DNA from 2 places in the Paenibacillus sp. S29 genome. Region 2 is predicted to be linked to the other one. Evidence: riboswitches for the same ligand, from Rfam matches in the RefSeq annotation. Region 2 holds a riboswitch; the other holds the start of a gene.
The links. A riboswitch is a leader RNA that binds a small molecule or an ion and turns the genes downstream of it on or off. The one in region 2 is predicted to bind glycine.

Region 1: another riboswitch for glycine. It lies ahead of gcvT (glycine cleavage system aminomethyltransferase GcvT); the one in region 2 lies ahead of ACL9RM_RS13750 (alanine/glycine:cation symporter family protein).

The regions. Positions count from the first base shown of each region.
Region 1 is NZ_JBMOUI010000014.1:82,549-89,961, forward strand. Features, by position in the region: gene ptsP (phosphoenolpyruvate--protein phosphotransferase) at 1-509, shown strand, start outside; gene gcvPB (aminomethyl-transferring glycine dehydrogenase subunit GcvPB) at 629-2,125, opposite strand; gene gcvPA (aminomethyl-transferring glycine dehydrogenase subunit GcvPA) at 2,122-3,477, opposite strand; gene gcvT (glycine cleavage system aminomethyltransferase GcvT) at 3,604-4,704, opposite strand; glycine riboswitch at 4,881-5,072, opposite strand; gene gcvH (glycine cleavage system protein GcvH) at 5,374-5,772, shown strand; gene ACL9RM_RS21310 (PTS mannitol transporter subunit IICB) at 6,151-7,413, shown strand, end outside.
Region 2 is NZ_JBMOUI010000007.1:62,992-70,404, reverse strand. Features, by position in the region: gene ACL9RM_RS13770 (beta-glucoside-specific PTS transporter subunit IIABC) at 1-585, opposite strand, end outside; gene licT (BglG family transcription antiterminator LicT) at 818-1,660, opposite strand; gene ACL9RM_RS13760 (LacI family DNA-binding transcriptional regulator) at 1,894-2,865, opposite strand; partial or broken gene ACL9RM_RS13755 (glycoside hydrolase family 1 protein) at 2,996-3,626, shown strand; glycine riboswitch at 3,795-3,871, shown strand; glycine riboswitch at 3,890-3,984, shown strand; gene ACL9RM_RS13750 (alanine/glycine:cation symporter family protein) at 4,144-5,562, shown strand; gene ACL9RM_RS13745 (iron-containing alcohol dehydrogenase) at 5,620-6,792, opposite strand; gene ACL9RM_RS13740 (carbohydrate ABC transporter permease) at 6,941-7,413, opposite strand, start outside.

The DNA of each region.
Region 1 (7,413 bases), on a different contig from region 2:
CTAAAGCTGTTTTGTTGGAAGAAAAGGAAAAGTTGGTAGCCGAGGGTGTATCCGTATCTGAAGAAATTCAGTTGGGCATCATGGTAGAAATTCCTTCTACAGCGGTATTGGCTGACCAATTCGCAAAAGAAGTGGATTTCTTCAGTATCGGTACAAACGATCTGATTCAATACACAATGGCAGCGGATCGCATGAACGAGCGAGTTTCTTACCTGTATCAACCATACAATCCATCCATTCTGCGTCTGGTGAAAATGGTTATTGATGCCGCTCACCGTGAAGGACGTTGGGTTGGTATGTGTGGTGAAATGGCAGGAGATACAACAGCAATTCCGTTGCTGCTGGGTCTTGGACTTGATGAGTTCAGTATGAGCGCAACTTCCATTCTGCCAGCACGTAGTCAAATCTCCAAGTTGTCCCGTGCGGACATGGAAAAACTGGCTACAAAAGCTCTGGACATGCAAACAGCAGAACAGGTTGTTGAATTGGTTCAAAGCATCGAAGGCTAAGGAAGGGTATTACATTTCAAAGGTTATATCTTTTTCCAACAAAAAATTGCTGTGTACATACAGCAGCCGGTATCTATTTAGATACCGGCTTTTTTGCATCCTTTAAGTAGAATTTGTTTTTAACTGCATGAGCAATTCAGTACAGGTTTGCGGGCTGCGGTAGTTTCGTCCAATCGTGTGACTGGAGTAGTATATGGTGCATTGAGCACAAGCTCAGGGTTCTCTTCTGCTTCCCGCGCAATATGAATCATAGTGTCGACAAAAGCATCAAGTGTTTCCTTACTTTCCGTCTCCGTGGGCTCGATCATGATGCACTCCTCTACATTCAGCGGGAAGTAAATTGTAGGCGGATGGTAGCCGAAATCAAGCAGCCGTTTGGCTACATCAAGCGTGCGCACTCCAAATTTTTTCAAGCCTCGCCCCGACATTACGAATTCGTGTTTGCAATGTCCAGGGTAGGGCAGGTCAAAATGTGGAGCGAGCCGATGCATCATGTAATTGGCATTGAGCACAGCGCATTCCGATACACGCTTTAAGCCATCAGGACCGTAGCTACGGATATAGGCGTAGGCACGAACGAGAATACCGAAGTTGCCGTAAAAGGCTTTAACCCGTCCAATAGAATCTCCCTGTTCCCGGTCCCAGTGGTACACCCCCTGCGGATCACGTACGACAAGCGGCTTGGGCAAATAAGGGATGAGCCGTTGCTTTACGCCGACAGGCCCAGCGCCGGGGCCGCCGCCTCCGTGAGGGGTACTCATCGTTTTGTGCAAATTGAGATGCACTACATCGAAGCCCATATCCCCGGGGCGGGTAATTCCCATGATGGCGTTGGAGTTCGCCCCGTCATAATAGAGCAGACCACCCGCGTCATGCACGATGGCAGCAATGTCAGTGATTTGCTTCTCGAACAGCCCAAGCGTGTTCGGGTTGGTCAGCATGAGCGCAGCGGTGTCGTTGCCTACGGCTTGACGCAGCGCATCCAGATCCACCAGCCCCTCAGGGGTGGAGGGAAGGGTGACTGTTTCGAAGCCCGCGACGGTTGCGCTGGCGGGGTTCGTTCCGTGCGAGGAATCCGGCACGAGCACCTTGGTACGTCGCTCACCACGTGCTTCGTGGTATGAGCGAATCATCATCAGCCCGGTCCATTCGCCATGGGCGCCCGCGGCGGGTTGAAGCGTGACGGCATCCATGCCGGTTAATGCAGCCAAATCATTTTGGAGCGTATGCAGTAGCTCCATAGCACCCTGGATGCTCTCCTCGGGCTGATATGGATGGATTGTGGCGAAGCCTGTATATCGGGCGACATCCTCATTCACTTTCGGATTGTATTTCATCGTACAGGAGCCGAGCGGATAAAATCCGTTGTCCACGCCGAAATTGCGCCGGGACAAGGCGGTATAATGCCGAATAACGTCTACTTCGTATACCTCGGGTAATGCCGCAGGTTCGCTGCGCAGTGCATAATCTGGCAAAAGCTCTGCCACCGGGCGACGGGGAACGTCGCACTCGGGAAGGGAATAGGCGATGCGACCCGGACGGCTCAATTCAAAAATGAGCGCTTGATCGTGTTCCTTCAACAGCCCTTGTTTCTGATCCTGTCCGGTGTGTGTCATAGCAATCCCCCCAAGGTGTGTACAAATTGGTCAATCTCTTCTTTGGTTCTTTGCTCCGTCACGGCAATCAACATGTGACCAGCAAGTTCCTCATAGTCCCGGCCCAAATCGTAGCCAGCGATAAATCCAGCAGCTAGCAGCTCGGTCTGGAGTTTGCTCATATCTGTACCCTCAGGCAGTTTAAGGGCAAATTCGTTAAAGGTCGGTGCGTTAAACGAGGCTGTTACGCCCTTCAAGCTCAGCAATTGCTCTAAAGCATAACGGCTTTTATGCAAATTTAGCTCGGCTACTTCCTTGATCCCCTGTCTACCCATGACAGACAAGTATACAGATGCAGATAAAGCTAGCAACGCTTGATTGGAGCAAATGTTAGACGTGGCCTTTTCGCGGCGGATATGCTGTTCCCGCGCTTGCAAGGTCAGCACGAAGCCGCGTTTACCGTTACGGTCTGTGGTCTGACCCACAATACGGCCGGGGATACGGCGCATATGTGCCTGAGAAACGGCAAAGTATCCACAGGTCGGACCGCCGAGAGAAGAGGAGATGCCAAGTGGCTGCGCATCTCCTACCACAATATCCGCGCCCTGTTTGGCGGGTGTCTCCAGCAAGCCAAGTGCCAGTGGGTTGGCACTGACGACCAAAAGACCTTTGTGCGCATGGATGAGATCAGCCATCGGCTTCAGGTTTTCCACGGCTCCGAAAAAGTTGGGGCTTTGGACCAATACAGCCGCGGTCTGTTCCGATACGGCCGCCGCTAACGCATCAGCATCCGTTACGCCGTCCGAACAGCCGATTTCCACGATGTCCAAATCCAATCCACGTGCATAGGCTGCCAATACCTGACGTGCCTCCGGATGGACAGACCTTGATACGATAAGCTGTTTACGGCGGGTAGCCGCAGCGGACAGTGAGCCCGCTTCCGCCAGTGCAGTCGCTCCGTCGTACATGCTGGCATTAGCTACAGCCATGCCCGTCAATTCGCAAATATACGACTGAAATTCGAAAATGGCTTGTAGCTCGCCTTGGCTTACTTCCGGCTGATAGGGGGTGTAGGCTGTATAGAATTCCGAGCGTGAAGTGATGTGCTGGATGACAGACGGAATATGATGATCATAAATTCCTGCGCCAAGAAAGCTGGCATGTGTGTCTGTATTGGCGTTGTGTCCGGCCAGCTCGGCCAAATGTCGGGTCAAGGCTCTCTCGTCGAGCCGAGAAGAAAGAGGGAGCTCCCCTTGATATCGAATGGCCTCAGGAATGTCACTGAATAAATCATCGATGGATGAAACGCCGACCACACGCAGCATTTCGGTTTGATCCTGTTCAGTCATAGGGAGATAACGATGCTGCTTCATAGGTTCTGGCTCCTTTCGAAAAGCAAAATTTTAAATCGTAAATTAGCTAATAAAAAAGTGTGAGATGGAAAACCCAGAAGTTCATATCTGACATGTTTGCTTTATTGAAATGAAGAGAGTTTAAGATCAGCGCGGGCGTTTATAAAAGGGTGCTGCCACCACCTCGGCACGCAGGCGTTTGCCACGAATCTCAACCTCCAGCGGTGTGGAGAGGGCGCTAAAACGACTGTCTACCAAGGCGAGGCCGAGATTACGCTTCAAGGTGGGCGACTGAGTCCCCGTTGTGACCTCACCGATGCGTTGTCCTTCTGCGAATACCGGGTAATGGGCGCGAGGGATACCGCGATCCATCATTTCCAGCCCGATCAATTTGCGAGGAATCCCTTGTTCTTTCTGACGTTGCAGTGCTTCTCTACCGATAAAATCTCCTTTATTCAGCTTGACGAAGAAACCTAGACCGGCTTCGAGCGGTGAAATCGTGGCAGATAACTCCTGTCCGTACAGCGGCAACCGTGCCTCAAAGCGTAGGGTATCCCGAGCACCAAGTCCAGCGGGAATCAGCCCATACGACTCACCGGAACGAAGCAAACCCTCCCATACGGCTGGTGCTTCCGCGGCAGGTACGTAAAATTCAAAACCGTCTTCACCCGTATATCCGGTTCGTGAGACGAGTGCTTTTGCTCCGAACAATGGCACATTCTCATGGAAGCGAAAAGATGCCAGATTCGTAATGTCCGTATCTGCCACGGCTGCGGCAATACGTGCTGCTTCCGGTCCTTGCAACGCCAGCAATGCTATCGCATCAGACACATTCTCCATGTGAACGGATGCAGGCATATGGCGAATTAGCCAATCCCAATCCTTATCGATGTTAGAGGCGTTCACAACGAGCATGTAGCGCTCCGGTCCTTTGCAGTAAACAAGCAGGTCGTCTACTACCCCTCCATCGGGGTAACACAGGAGTGAATATTGTGCCTGACCTAGTTCCAACTGGCTGACATCATTCGTGGTCACCCTTTGCAGAAAAGCTTCGGCCTCTTTGCCTTCAACCAAAAATTCGCCCATATGCGATACATCGAATAAACCCGCACGTTGCCGGACGGCCTCATGCTCCTTTTGAATGCCGCTAAACTGAACGGGGAGCTCCCAGCCGCCAAAGTCAATACAACGAACCCCAGACTGCGTCCCGTAGGACGAATATAGCGGTGTTTTTCGCAAATTAGTCATTTTTCCACTCCTATCCGGTGTGATCGGCTAAACAAAAAAGACAGGCCGAAAAAAACGTATAGACGGCAGTCTACACTCTTTTTTCAGCTCTGTCCTTGATACCAGAAAGTTACCCCGGTATGTACCGGGTTTCCCCTTGGGTGATCCGCTCCAATAGCGAATGCTCTCCAGAGATGCGTCCGGCAGAGGTCCTTTTGCCTGAGAGATTCACCTACAATGCAGGCTTACTCCTTCGGCGCTACCTTCGGGATCAACAGTATATTACCTGGCTTTGCAGATAACAACTTGATCCGATTCGCGTGCACTTATGTCTCATAAGCGGCAACAGCTATGCGAATCTTTTTGGCAGTCTCTCCCTCCGCGTTCATCCGCGTTTGCAGTTGTCGGGGTGTTTTCCAAAGCATTTGCTATAACCCATTAATACGCAAATTCATTCAAAATGTCAATAAAAATGTCATCAAAAACAATAGAAAAAACATTTAATATATAAATAAGGATATGTAAGCGTTTGTTATAAGTTATCATATTTTTATATAGTACGCCATATGAGGTCATATGAAGTATTTTTGTTAGTATTATTGACATGAGTGTTCCTGTTGTCATAATCTTAACCTGTCTAATACAGGTGAGCAAAAGCGATTTTATTCATATGGAAGTGAGGGGAACAGGATGGGTGAAGTAAAGCAGCAACTTTGGTATACAGACGAACATGAGTGGGTTCAGCGCACAGAGAATGGAACGTTGCGGATTGGTATTACAGACTTTGCACAGCATCAACTGGGTGATATTGTTTTTGTAGAATTACCTGAGGTGGGAGTAACGATTGAGCAGGGAGCGGAGATCGGTACGATTGAATCGGTGAAGACGGTATCCGACCTTTTTGCTCCGGTGACGGGAACCGTATTAAAAGTGAATGAAGCGCTGGAAAGTACGCCTGAGCTAGTGAATGAATCTCCCTATGAAAAAGGTTGGATGATCGAAGTAGAGATGGGTAAAGATGTGGAGGAAGCATTGGGCAAGCTACTGTCTGCGGATCAATACGAGCAGTTGATTTCCGATGAGCAGTAATGGAGCAATGTAGTATGGAATAAGAGTGTTATTTGTCTGCTCGATTTTTGTATACAACAGTCGCTATGATTTGACATAGCGGCTATTTTTTTGTCTTTTTTCAGACGTAATTACGTGTTTTATTCTGATGTAGAGGGTTGTCCCTATAGTAAGAATCATACATAATCCAGTACGGTTTTTCGACTAATTTCTATAGCTACAGGTCATATTAAGAAGAATTATGCAGGTATAATACCTTCTCGGATAATTTAAATTTAAATGTTGTCATCAACGTTCATGACGAAAGTACGTTTTCATTTCGTTGATGAAGATAGCGCTGTCATTTAGTATGAATTTTAAGAAAAGGTAGTGATGCTTACCTACAAGGAGGATTTGAATATGAGTACATTGGACGCAAAGCCAAGTTCAAAAGGAGGCACTCGTGTCGCCGTACAGCGTTTTGGCCGTTTTCTCAGCGGTATGGTTATGCCCAACATGGGAGCCTTTATCGCGTGGGGATTGATTACGGCACTCTTTATTCCGACCGGGTGGTTCCCGAACGAAGGTTTTGCACAACTGGTTGATCCGATGAAAAATTATTTGCTGCCGCTGCTGATTGGTTACACGGGAGGCACGATGATTCACGGACAACGTGGAGGTGTGATTGGTGCCATTATGACGATGGGTGTCATAGTGGGAGCCGATATCCCGATGTTCCTGGGCGCGATGGTCGCTGGTCCGCTGGCTGCGTGGATATTGAAGAAGTTCGACAAGGCCATTGAAGGCAAAGTCAGATCAGGCTTTGAAATGCTGGTCAATAATTTTTCGGCCGGTATTATCGGTGCCATTCTAGCACTGCTTGCCCATGTGGCGATCGGCCCGGTTGTACAAATGATCAGTCAAGTATTGTCGGCAGGGGTACAGTTCCTCGTGAACGCAGGGCTACTGCCGCTTGTCAACCTCATTATTGAGCCCGGAAAAGTATTATTTTTAAACAACGCGCTGAATCACGGAGTATTAAGTCCGATTGCGTTGGAGGAAGCTGCAAGAACAGGGAAATCCGTACTGTTCATGCTGGAATCCAACCCTGGGCCGGGGCTCGGTATTTTGCTGGCCTACTGCCTGTTCGGTAAAGGCTCTGCGAAGTCGTCGGCTCCTGGGGCAGTCATCATTCATTTTTTCGGCGGGATTCATGAAATTTATTTCCCTTATATTTTGATGAAGCCGATTTTGATTCTTGCTGCTATAGCTGGGGGCGTTGTGGGAACCTTCTGTTTCATGTTGACAGGTGCCGGACTGGTTGCTGCTCCTTCGCCGGGCAGCATCATCGCCTATTTTCTAATGACGCCAAAAGGCGGATATTTGCCAATGCTAAGCGGGGTGATCGCTGCTGCGGTTGTATCTTTTGCTGTTGCCGCAGTGTTACTCAAGACTGGTAAGAAACAAGAAGAGGGGCTGGAGGAAGCTGCATCCCGCCTGAAAGATATGAAAAATCAAAGCAAGAGTGCAAGTGCTAACGCCACTGTAATGGAAGATAACCACGAATCTGATCGTGCTGCAGAAATTGCTGCAGATCGAACGCTCAAGGATAAATCCGAAGTGAACAAAATCGTCTTTTCCTGTGATGCAGGTATGGGTTCAAGCGCTATGGGTGCCTCGATT
Region 2 (7,413 bases):
CACCGCCGCAATAACATCCGGGTAGACAAGGGCTCCAGCAACTGCGACAGATACAAAGGCATTTGTCTTAAATTTACGGGACGATGTAATAGCCAGAAATAGAGGCAAGAAATAAAATACACTGTCTGAAGCGGCGTTCAGAATCAGATACGTACCGCTTGTATTATCAATCCAATGGAGCGACAAAATTAATGCCAGAATCCCTTTGAGCAAACCTGCCCCTGCAAGAGCTCCCAAAAGAGGAGAAAAAATGCTGGAAATGATATCGACCGCTTTTCCAAGGAAATTCGTTTTTTCGGAAGACTCTTCCTTTTTCGCATTTGGATTGTCAGCATCCTGTAAATTTGTTTCTGCCATCATATGTTCAAACACTTGACCTACATTGTTGCCGATGACCACTTGAAACTGGCCGCTGCTTTCCACTACTGTAATGACACCAGGGGTTGCTTCCAGTGCGGCTTTGTCTGCTTTTGTACGATCATTTAATTTAAATCTCAAGCGTGTAGCGCAATGGAATACCGAATTGACATTCTCTTCGCCACCAACGAGGGTCACTATTTTTTTAGATAGTTCTTTATCACTCATGTTCAGAACTCCTTATGGGTTATTCTTGCTACTGATAGGATTTACTGTTTACAGCTGTTGCTAAGATACGCCGGCGTGCATCTTTTTAAACTTGTAAACAAGAAAAACCTAAACTCATGGTGAAAACTACGCACTCTCTCCTATAAGGGAACGTCGATTTCACCATCAGTTTAGGTTTTGCCTGCCTTACCAGTCACAATCCATGAACGATGAAAGTATGAAATTGTTAGTCTTATATGTTATTACGTTCAGTTACGCGATGAATATGGATAGTTAGATATACGTATTCATCCTTGCTTAAATATTGATCGTATGTTTTTTCCAGATACTCATTGATCTTTTGAGCACAAGCAAAAGCTTCGGTATACGTCTGCTTTACCTGGTTGTACAAAAATTCTTCACCACTGTGAATGACTTCTTTGCGAATCACTCGCATCGCAAAATATTGCAAATGTGTCAAAAATCTCGAGTAGCTAAAAGAAGACTCATCCAGCACAATTCCGTAATGATACGTAATAATGTTCAAGATATGTTGGACAATCTCAGTCATTTTCAGTGTGGACTTCATTTCGTTACCGTCGATCCGTGCATTCACCATATGCAATGCAATAAATCCCGCTTCATCTTCGCCTAATTTTACTCCGAGCGTATTTTCAATTTTTTGGAGAGCATCCAGCCCAACTGCAAATTCCTTTTTGTAAAAGCGTTTAATTTCATACAGCATCGCGTTTTGGAGTGCCAGTCCTTTTTCTTGCCGTTGTATGGCAAAATGAATATGGTCGGTCAACGTTAAATAAATATTATCGCTTAACTCCGTATCCAACACTTCCGTTGCATGGGTTACGATTTCATTCACGACCTCCAGATGAGATACAGGAATATCGTTCAGCAACTCGGTTAGTTTGGCCGTGAACTCGTTTTCATTTAACATGAAAATCTTATCTATTTTATCATCATCGACTTGATCGCCAGCCACCTTTTTGAAGGAAATACCTCTTCCCATCACGATGACCTCTTTGCCTTTATCGTTTTTAGTCAATAGGACGTTGTTATTGAGCACCTTCTCAATAATCATTGAAGTTCCCCCTCCCATCCTTTACCAATAAAAAATGCCTAAGCACAATTCAATACTATTGTTAGCAATAGCACTCAATTGAACTCAGGCATTGCCCGCATCACCGGTCACAATCCTTCGATATAGTGCTATTGTAGCACAAAAAAAAGCGATTTCAACATATTTTATTCTCTTTCGACAAAAAATATTTCATATCAAGGCCCTTTTGCCTAATTTGCAAGTACATCGTTACCTTATGTAGTCGTACGTTCAATGAGGCTGTACTCTAGCGAATGAAGCTTCATTTGGCGTCCAATCAGCTGAGGGGAAAGCATGAAAAAGGCATTTTGTGCTTGAGCCATGATAGGATTTTGAATCGTTGTAATCCCCAGCGTATGCGCCAGCTCCGTGTTATCAAATCCAACAATTGCCAGATCTTCCGGTACATTCAGTTTTTGTCTGCGTGCTTCGCAGAGAATGCCCACTGCTACATAATCGTTAGCACATAAAATAGCCTCTGGAAATTCGTCCGGATGCTGTAACAGATCCCGTACGACCTGTTCGCCATCACGGATATTATAAATAGAAGAGTGATTCCAGTGTTGCAACACGGGCAGATTGTGCTCACTCATGATCTGTTCGTAGGCTCGTTGTCTACTATGGGTATTAATACTGCTCGGACGGCCAAAAGCATTGGCTATACGAGTATAACCTTTTTGTATCAAATGTTTGAGCGCTAACATATATCCTTCATACTGATCCATAGCGACGGAGCGAATATCGGTATGCTCCATTCGTTGCCACGACACGATCGGGCCATATTTGCAATAGGTGCTCAAAAAATCAGTGTCATTCACGCAGGAAATGATGACCAGCGCATCGACTCTTTTTCTTTTTAAATCCTCAAAGGCTTGAAGCTCTTTCTTTTTGTCTTCTCCCGAAGTATAAATAATGGTTTGAAATTCATATTGGCCTGCTACTTCCACAAAGCTGTCCAGAAAAGCGAGAACAATTTCATTAATAGTTGAAGTAATGATACCGATCTGAAGCGTCTGACCCTTGGATAGAGAAATGGCATTCCGATTAGGAACATAATCTAATTCCTGCATGATTTTCAAAATCTTAGCTCTTGTTTCGTGACTAACATGGGGGGACTGATTTAATACTCTGGATACCGTAGCTTTGGAAAAGCCCGCCAGTTTTGCAATTTGATCAAGATTCGACATGGTGCTTCTCCTCACATAAGAAAAAATACTTGACATGAAACGCGTTACAACGATTAGGATGCTTATGAAGGCATTACGTCTATTCTAAGGTATCTGTCAATGCATTTCAAAGGAGAACGGTTATCGTTAGGTTGCATTGTTCGCTGAAATGGGCTTTAAAGTATTCCGTATGTCCATCCGCTGGTCGCGGATTTTCCCGAATGGCTATGATGCCGAGCCGAATGAAGCAGGATTGCAATTCTACGACAATGTATTTGATGAGCTGCGCAAGTATAATATTGAGCCGCTGGTAACATTGTCACATTATGAAACACCGCTAGGTCTGACGCAGAAGTATAATGGCTGGCTGGGACGTGAAGTCATACAGCATTACGTAAATTATGCCGAAACGGTGTTTACGCGCTATAAGGATAAAGTAAAATACTGGCTGACCTTTAATGAAATCAATGTAATGACCATGAGCCCGTTCACCGGTGGCGGTGTGGTTATTGACCTCTGTGCATGACACGTATCGAATTGATTACTTGCGTCAGCATATTGCCCAAATGAAGGAAGCGATTGCCGACGGTGTTGATCTGCTTGGTTACACCAGCTGGGGCCCTATCGACCTTGTGAGCATGTCTACTTCCGAAATGTCCAAGCGCTACGGATTTATTTACGTTGATCTGGATGATGACGGTAACGGAACGCTCAAACGCTCCAAAAAGGACTCATTTAACTGGTATAAAAATGTGATAGCAACCAATGGTGAAGAATTGTAATTCCATATCGTCTCGGGCGGGTATAGCAGAGGACATTCTAAGGATGCAATCTGCTGTACCCGCTTTTTCGATAGACACAATAATAATATTTCAGAGGGCTTCACAAACTTTTCACTTGTAATAAGCTGAAAGTTTTCTGTATAATAAATAAAAATTTCATATGTCTGGTTGATGTTTGCGGGAGATGGAACGAAAGTTCCGACCGAAGGGGCAAAACTCTCAGGTGCTTAGGCTGGTTACAGCAACAAGCGGGGACCGTAAACGGACAGAACTCTGGAGAGACCCTTAATTGGGCGCCGAAGGTGCACCGCAGAGAACATCTGCTTAAACTCTCAGGCAAAAGGACAGAGACGCGAATAACCTGTGACAGGGAGTGCTCTAGGCTTTTTTATAAGCTATTAGAGGGAGAAACCTGCACAAGATGGTTGTATTTTTTCGTGCCTTTAACCTCTCCAGGAGTCGAATCAGCGGATTTGACTCTTTTTTGTTTTCTAATATGCTGGAGGAGCGGGTTGAAATGAATTTGGTACATGTATTAGAAACGATTGACAGCTGGATATGGGGAGCGCCGCTTCTTATTCTCGTAATGGGCACTGGGTTGTGGCTAACGATCCGTTTGAAGCTACTTCAGATTATTCGATTGCCTTTGGCGCTCAAGCTAATTGGTAAAGCGCCGGACGAAGGTAGCGGAGATGTAAGCAGCTTCGGAGCATTGAGTACGGCACTGGCAGCTACTGTAGGTACAGGAAGTATCGTCGGCGTGGCAACAGCGATCAAACTGGGTGGGCCCGGTTCATTATTCTGGATGCTGGTTGCAGCTTTTTTCGGGATGGCAACCAAATATGCGGAAGGATTATTATCCGTTAAATACCGTGTTAAAGACCGGAACGGACAATTTTCAGGTGGCCCGATGTATTATATTGAAAACGGGCTTGGCCGCCGTTTCAAGCCGTTGGCGATGTTGTTTGCCTTTTCTGGTGTTCTTGTAGCCCTATTTGGAATCGGTACTTTTCCGCAAGTAAAGGCTATCGTTTCTTCGACGGAAAGTAGCTTTGGAGTGCCAACGGTAGTTACAGCGATCATTATTGCCGTGTTAACTGCTGTTGTTACGATTGGAGGACTCAAAAGTATTTCCAAGGTATCCACAAAGATTGTTCCATTCATGTCGGGGCTCTATATCGTAGTTTGCTTAATTGTACTCATTAAGTTTGCAGGAGAGCTTCCTCATGCGATTGCTTTAGTATTACAAGGGGCCTTCTCGACCACATCTGCAACGGGTGGATTTGCCGGAGCGACGATTATGTTGGCGATGCGAAGCGGAGTTGCCAGAGGTATTTTTGCTAATGAAGCCGGTTTGGGAAGTGCGCCGATTGCAGCAGCTGCTGCTAAGACGAAATGGCCTGCAGAACAAGGGCTGATATCCATGACAGGCGTATTTATTGATACAATGATTATTTGTAATCTGACGGGATTTACGTTGCTGGTTACGGGAATATGGAGTGGAAATGACGATGGAGGTCTGATGACCCAGCATGCGTTTTCCAGTGCCTTTCCGGCTGGTGCAGAGCTCGTGACGATTAGCCTTATTTTATTTGCGTTCACAACGATACTTGGCTGGAATTACTACGGGGAACGTTGTGTTGAATATTTACTGGGTGTCAAATGGATTAAACCATACCGTTATCTGTTCATCGCACTTGTAGCAGGAGGTGCGTTCATCAAGTTGGAAGCCATTTGGCTGCTGGCAGATATCTTTAACGCAATGATGGCTTTCCCGAATCTGATTGCACTGCTTGGCTTATCGGGAATCGTAGTTGCAGAAACCCGAAACTATATGGATTCTCTGTATCCTAATAAGAAAAAGGGCATTCTTGCAGGTGCCAATGTAGGGGCAGCTATTCAAGTAGAAGAAAAGGGACACACGGTTAATTCATAAATTCCAAAAGGGAGTGCCCTCAGCCATCATAGGCTTGAGGACACTCCCTTTTGAATGTTATAACGATGCACGCAAAATAGCTAAAATATCTTCTTGATTCAGCTTTTTATAATTACCAAAGCCTCCGTATTCCATTTCATGGGCTGCAATGTTTGCGATTTTTTCCAATTGCTCATCATTAATATTGTAATCGGCCAGGGTGGAAGGGGCACCGAGACTTGTCCAGAATGCACTAAGACGGTCAATACCTTCCAAGGCGATTTCTCTATCTGTTTTACCTACGGTGTCTAAGTCAAACATGCTGAGCATCAGCCGCTTCATGCGTGCAGCATCCTGATCCACTGTATGTCTCATCCAGTTGGGAAACAGAATTGCCAGACCGCCAGCATGAGGAATATCATATACAGCGGATAATGCATGTTCAATCGTATGCGAAGCCCAATCCCCGAAGTAGCCCATTTGCAGTGTTCCGTTAAGAGCAATCGTTCCGGCATATAAAATCGTTTCACGATGCTCGTAGTTGTGCAAATCCTCCAGCAGTTTAGGTGCAGTTTCGATCACGGTTTGCAGCACGGAAAAGCACATACGATCTTGCAACGGTGTATTTTTAACATTGTGAAAATACTGTTCAAACACATGGCTCATCATATCCACCATGCCATATACCGTCTGATCACGTGGCACAGAGAAGGTATTTTTAGGGTCCAGAATCGAAAATTTCGGATGCGTCACCGCGCTGCCCCATACGTATTTTTCGTTCGTTTCCCAGTTGGTGATGACAGAATCCGGATTCATTTCTGAACCGGTGGCGGCGAGTGTGAGGATGGTGCCGAATGGTAGAGCCTCGGTCGGCATGTGCTTTTTGTTGATAATATCCCACACATCGCCGTCATATTTAGCCCCTGCTGCGATGGCTTTGGTGCAATCAATAACGCTTCCGCCGCCTACTGCAAGTAAGAAGTCGATGTTGTCGTTTCGGCAAATGTCGATGCCCTTTTTAACGGTGGACAAGCGCGGATTCGGCTCTACGCCGGACAATTCATGAATGTTAAGATGTAGCGGCTCTAACGCGTTTAATACCTGGTCATACAGACCATTTCGCTTGACACTTCCGCCTCCGTATATCAGTAAAATATTTTTGCCGTAATTCAGCAGCTCCTGCTGCAGTTCTTCAATTTGATTGTCTCCAAATATTAATTTGGTGGGGTTATAATATGTGAATTTGTTCATCTGGAAAGTTCCCCTCAGTTCATAGTTCATGTTCAAATCGTAAATCGCTTAACCTGATTGCCTGTTGGATACCTAACTTCATCATGTAAGCTATTTGAAATGACGATTAACTATTATACATGAAATGAATAAGGGAATTCAAGTAAATCTAATCTTTGACCGCTCCAGCGGCAAGATCGGAAATAAACTGGCGGCTAATGAAAAGAAACAAAATAATAAGTGGCAGTACAGCCAGCAGGGTGCCCGCAATGACCATCGCATAATCCGTATTGTAAATTCCGTTCAATTGTGACAGTGCAATCTGGAGCGTGAATTTATGCTCATCCGTTAAGACGATTAGCGGCCATAAATAATCATTCCAAGCTCCTATAAAGGTAAAGGCGCCGAGAAAAGCGAACGCAGGACGTAGAATAGGCAGTGCTACATTCAAGTACAGTCGAAAAAAGCTGCATCCGTCCATCCGGCCCGCATCCAGCAGCTCCTTTGGGATGGATTCTTCCGCATATTGACGAATCCAGAAAATGCCGAAGGCATTTACCATCCCCGGGATGATAAGCGCTTTGAACGTACCTACCCATCCAAAGGAGGCCATCATGACAAAGGAGGGGACAAGCGAAAGTT